DNA from 2 places in the Streptosporangium sp. NPDC006007 genome. Region 2 is predicted to be linked to the other one. Evidence: riboswitches for the same ligand, from Rfam matches in the RefSeq annotation. Region 2 holds a riboswitch; the other holds the start of a gene.

Region 1 (2,795 bases), on a different contig from region 2:
CCATCGGCCCACCGGTGTGCGAGCTGGACGGGCCGATCCCGATCTTGAAGAGGTCGAAGACGCTGATCGCCATTGCTCTGTCCTTGCCTTCACATCGCCGTGATCATGCGCGCCGGTCGGCGCGCATGATCACGGCACAAAAGGAGAAATTTTAGGATTCGCCCGAAGTGAGTGCGGCGTACTCCTCGGAGGACAGCAGGTCCTCCGTGTCGCCCTCGATCCGGACGCGGAACAGCCAGCCCTCGCCGTACGAGTCGCTGTTGACCAACGACGGGTCGTCCACGACCGCCTGGTTGACCTCGATGATCTCACCGGTCACCGGGGCGAAGATGTCGCTCACCGACTTGGTCGACTCGACCTCGCCGACGGCGTCGCCGGTGGTGACCGCCGACCCCACCTCGGGCACCTGCACGTAGACCACGTCACCCAGCGCCTCGGCGGCGTAGGCGGTGATGCCCACGGTCAGGGTCAGGCCGTCGTCGATGCCCGAGATCCACTCGTGTTCCTTGGTGTAGTGCAGGTCCTCGGGGATGTTGCTCACTTTTTCCTCCTGTAGAAAGGCAGTTCAACGACCTCGACCGGTTCGCGGCTACCCCGGATGTCCACGGCCAGGCCGGTGGACAGACCGGTGTCCACGTAGGCCATGGCGATGGGCCTGCCCAGTGACTGGGAAGGCGCCCCGCTGGTGACCTCCCCGACGACGGTGCCGTCGCCGGAGACCACCTGGTACCCGTGGCGGGGCACCCGGCGGCCGGTCGCGACCAGTCCGACCCGACGACGGGCCGGCGGGACGTCCTTGAGCGGCTCCAGGGCGGCCCGGCCGACGAAGTCGCCCGGCTTGTCAAACCTCACCACACGGCCGAGCCCCGCGTCGAACGGAGTGAGCTCCGCCGACAGCTCGTTTCCGTACAGCGGCATGCCCGCCTCCAGGCGGAGGGTGTCACGTGCGGAGAGCCCGGCGGGGAGCAGGCCGTACGGCTCGCCCGCCTTGGTGAGCGCGGTCCAGAGCGGCTCGGTGTCGCCGGCCGCGACGAACAGCTCGAAGCCGTCCTCGCCGGTGTATCCGGTGCGGGCGATGAGCGCCTCGCGCCCGGCCACGGTCGCGGGCAGGCCGGCGTAGTACTTGAGGCCGTTCAGGTCGGCGTCGGTGAGCTCGCTCAGGATCTCCAGGGAGCGGGGGCCCTGGACCGCGATCAGCCCGTACCGCTCGGAGCGGTCGTCCACCACGGCCTCGAAGCCCTGGGCGCGCTCGGTGAGCTCGGCGGCCACCCGGGGATAGTTGGAGGCGTTGGCGACGACCATGAACTCCTCGCCGGTCAGACGGTAGACGATCAGGTCGTCCAGCACGTGGCCCCGGCGATCGACGATCATCGTGTAGCGGGCGCGGCCCGGTTCGAGGGCGGAGATGTAGCCGACGAGCGCGTAGTCCAGGGCCTCGGCGGCCTGCGGGCCGGTCACGAAGATCTCGCCCATGTGGGACAGGTCGAACAGGCCCGCCGCCTGGCGGACCGCGTTGTGCTCGGCGGCCTCACTGCCGTAGCGGAGCGGCATCAGCCAGCCCGCGAAATCGGTCAGCGTCGCGCCGAGGGCCTCGTGGACGCCGCGTAGCGGCGTGGGTCGGGACATGTTCGCACCTCAGGCAGGGGTCAGATGAGAGCATCCTCCCCCTCTGTCGTGGATGCCTGAGAGCTTCGCCCGTTTTTTGCCGGACTTTCACCTTCGGCGAGGCCGTACGGCCTGCTTTCCAGAGGCACCTACCCGCACGGTCCTTTGCCTTGAGAGGTTCGCGGGGAGGGCTTGCTCCTTCAGGGGTCCTGGCCTGGATGTCAGGACGCTCTCCCGCGCGGGGTTCATCGGTGTCGTGGCCAGCCTAACCGTCCGCACCGGCCGAGCGAAATCCCCGTACTGTCACGGTTCCTCCCTGATTGTCATCTATCCCTGGTGTATGAGGGATCCATTCGGTCATCCGGTCATCCGGCCCCGGATGCCGGGGGCCGCCCCCGCGCGAAGGCCGGAGCCGGCGCCCCCGCGGCTCTCCTCGTCGAACCGCCATTGGGCTAAGATCAGACCATTGGAGTGTGCGGCGGGCGTCGGTCAAGGGGGTGGGGGCGGCGTGGACGAGTGGGCGCCCCTGGCCGCCGTGTTACGGCCCGTCCGGGCGGGCAACGCCTTCGAGGAGACGGTGGAGCGCCTGCTCCAGGCGATCAAGCTGGAGGTGGTGACCGAGAAGCTGCCGCCGGAGCGGGAGCTCGCCGCGCACCTCGGCATCAGCCGGGTCACCCTGCGCGAGGCCATCCGGGCGCTGCAACAGGCCGGCTACCTCGACGTACGGCGGGGCAGGTACGGCGGCGCCTTCGTCACCTACACCCCGCCGCGCCCTGGCCAGGGCGACCTGCGCAGGGCCGTGGTGGACATGGGCACCGACGACCTGGCCGACGCGCTCACCTTCCAGATGGCCGTGGAGCTCGGCGCGGCCCAGACGCTGGCCGGCACGGAGCTCGACCGGCCGCGCCGCGACGAGCTGCGGAGGCGGCTGAGGGAGGTCAACTCCGCGGGGCCGGGAGACTACCGCCGTCTCGACACCGCCTTCCACCTGGCCATCGCCGAGCTGACCGGCTCCCCGCTGCTCACCGCGGCCTGCGCCGACGCCTGGCTCAGGGTCGCCGGCCTGCTCAACGCCATCCCGCTGCTCCAGCACAACATCCGGCACGCCGCCGTCCAGCACGAGGAGATCGTGACGGCGATCTTGGCCGGAGACTCCGGCGCCGCGAGCCGTGCGGTGGCCGGGCATCTTG
Region 2 (2,795 bases):
GGCCAGGTCGCCGGGCAGCGCGTCGTGCGCGGCGGCGTCCAGGTCGGTCAGCACGGCGCCTGCGACGTCGAAGGCGGCCAGGACCTGTTCCAGGTGGATGAACTCGGTCCGCTCGTCACAGGTGACGCCCACGTGGTCGGCGTCCACCAGGCGCAGGTTGACCCCGTTGTCGCGGGCCGTGGCGACGATCCGGGCCGCGCGGCCGGGCACTCGGGCGAGCACGGTGTCGAAGAACTCGTCGTGCACGACCTCGACACCGCCCTGGCGCAGGCCCGCGGCGAGCACGACGGCGTGCCGGTGGACCCGCCGGGCGATCCGGCGCAGGCCCTCGGGGCCGTGGTAGACGGCGTACATGCCCGCGATCACCGCGAGCAGCACCTGCGCGGTGCAGATGTTGCTGGTCGCCTTCTCCCTGCGGATGTGCTGCTCGCGGGTCTGCAGCGCGAGCCGGTAGGCGGGGCGCCCGTCGGCGTCCTGGGAGACGCCCACCAGGCGGCCGGGCATCTGCCTCTGGAGGCCGTCGCGGACCGCCATGTAGGCGGCGTGCGGACCACCGAAGCCCATCGGGACGCCGAAGCGCTGTGAGGAGCCGATCGCGATGTCGGCGCCCAGCTCACCGGGGGCGGCCAGCAGGGTGAGGGCCAGCAGGTCTGCGGCGGCGACCACCTGGGCGCCGCGGGCGTGGGCGGCGTCGGCCACGGCGCGGAAGTCCCTGATCCGGCCGCCCGCGCCCGGATACTGCACGAGCACGCCGAAGCACTCGGGGAGCCCGGCGCCGAAGTCGCTCTCCACCAGCTCGATGCCGAGCGGCTCGGACCTGGTGCGCAGCACCGCCTTGGTCTGCGGCAGCGTGTCGGCGTCCACCACGAACACGTTCGAGGCCGAACGGCCGGCCCGGCGGGCCAGGGTCATCGCCTCGGCGGCCGCGGTGGCCTCGTCCAGCAGGGAGGCGCCGGCGACGTCGAGGGCGGTCAGGTCGGAGACGACCGTCTGGAAGTTGATCAGGGCTTCCAGGCGGCCCTGGGAGATCTCCGGCTGGTAGGGCGTGTACGCGGTGTACCAGCCCGGGTTCTCCAGGAGGTTGCGGCGGATGACGGCCGGGGTGATCGTGTCGTGGTAGCCAAGGCCGATCATCGAGGTGAGCAGGGTGTTACGCCCCGCCAGGGCGCGCAGTTCGGCGATGGCCTCGGTCTCACAGGCCGCCGGGGGCAGCCTCAGCCGCTCCTCGGCCCGGATCACCTCCGGCACGGTCGCCGCGACGAGGTCGGCGGTGGAGGCGAATCCCACCGCTTCCAGCATGCGGGTCCGGTCGGCGTCCGCGGGCCCGATGTGCCGGGTGGCGAACGGCGGAGAGATGAGCTCTCCGAGCGGTGAAAGGTCGGTCATGAAAAGCCTCCCGAGGCGGTGGAGACCGGCGCTGGGCGCGGGCGTATGCCGGATCTCCCCCTCTGTCACCTCGACCTGAGAGCTTCGCCTCCCGAAAGGGGGGCTTTCACCGTCGGTGAGACGCGCCTGGCGGGCGCACCTGCTTTCCAGAGTCGCCTCGTCCATGCGGTACCGGGTGCCTGAGAGATTCCGGGGAGGTTGCTCCTTCGGCGCCCCGATCAAGTCGGGGTCTCTCCCGCACAGGGTCAGCAGCTGGACTAACTTTACCCCGTGCGGCGAACTCGCCGACGACGGGCCAGCTCATCCGCGTGGTGCTCGCCTAAAGGGCCCTGGCCTGACTCCGCCCGCTCGCCGGGAAGATCCGCGAGGGAGCCCTCCACCTCCTGCCAGACCCGGCCGAGCGCGATGCCGAACACTCCCTGACCGCCCTGGAGCAGGTCGATGACCTCGTCGGGCGACGTGCACTCGTAGACGCTCACCCCGTCGCTCATCAGGGTGATCTGGGCGAGGTCGTTGACGCCGCGGTCGCGCAGGTGCTGCACGGCGATGCGGATCTGCTGCAGGGACACGCCGGTGTCGAGCAGCCGCTTGACGACCTTGAGCACCAGGATGTCGCGGAAGCCGTACAGCCGCTGGGAGCCCGAGCCGTGCGCGGCCCGCACCGTGGGCTCGACCAGGCCGGTGCGCGCCCAGTAGTCCAGTTGCCGATAGGTGATGTCGGCCGCGGCGCAGGCGGTGGGGCCGCGGTATCCGATGTCGGCGGGCGGTTTCACCGGCTGCCCGTCGAACAGCAGACCCTCTTCACCCGCGCGCTGGCGTGCCGACTGGCGCCGTTCCGGGTCATCCTGGTCGGCGTTTCTACCCTCGCCGCTGCTGACCGCCACGCGGACCTCCGGCTTTCTCTCATCCCACGGCCTGATCTGGGGGTTTGTGCACGACCGCGGGTTTCACTTGCACCGTAGGACTGGGGCCAAGATCAGTCAACGACCCTACCCGGCGCGTCGTGAAGCGTAAATGCACCGAAATACCTACCCCGCGCGGCCGAAGTCCTCGGGCGTGATCGTGTCAAGGAACTCCCTGAACTTCTCCACCTCGTCCTCCTGGTCGTCGGGAAGGATCACCCCTGCCTCCCTGACCACATCCTCGCTGGCGAAGATGCGGGCACCTGTGCGGAGTGCCAGGGCTATGGAGTCGGACGGACGGGCGCTCACCTCGACCCCGTTGGAGAACACGAGGTCGGCGAAGAAGATCCCGTCCCGGAGCGCGACGATGTTCACCGTGCTCAGCCGTACACCGAGCGCGTCGAGCACGTCACGGAACAGGTCATGGGTGAGCGGCCGGGGCGGCGGCTCGTCTGCCTGGGCCATGGCGATCGCCGTCGCCTCCGCCATGCCGATCCAGATCGGCAG

The links. A riboswitch is a leader RNA that binds a small molecule or an ion and turns the genes downstream of it on or off. The one in region 2 is predicted to bind glycine.
Region 1: it holds a riboswitch for glycine, as region 2 does, so the genes downstream of both, gcvT (glycine cleavage system aminomethyltransferase GcvT) here and gcvP (aminomethyl-transferring glycine dehydrogenase) in region 2, are expected to answer to the same signal.

What each region holds. Positions count from the first base shown of each region.
Region 1 covers NZ_JBEXUG010000013.1:73,473-76,267, reverse strand. Annotated here, with positions in the region: gene ABZ194_RS13160 (L-serine ammonia-lyase) at 1-73, opposite strand, end outside; gene gcvH (glycine cleavage system protein GcvH) at 152-541, opposite strand; gene gcvT (glycine cleavage system aminomethyltransferase GcvT) at 538-1,626, opposite strand; glycine riboswitch at 1,667-1,751, opposite strand; glycine riboswitch at 1,754-1,852, opposite strand; gene ABZ194_RS13145 (FCD domain-containing protein) at 2,114-2,795, shown strand, end outside.
Region 2 covers NZ_JBEXUG010000009.1:113,677-116,471, forward strand. Annotated here, with positions in the region: gene gcvP (aminomethyl-transferring glycine dehydrogenase) at 1-1,386, opposite strand, end outside; glycine riboswitch at 1,543-1,634, opposite strand; gene ABZ194_RS10220 (MerR family transcriptional regulator) at 1,650-2,270, opposite strand; gene ABZ194_RS10225 (bifunctional nuclease family protein) at 2,415-2,795, opposite strand, start outside.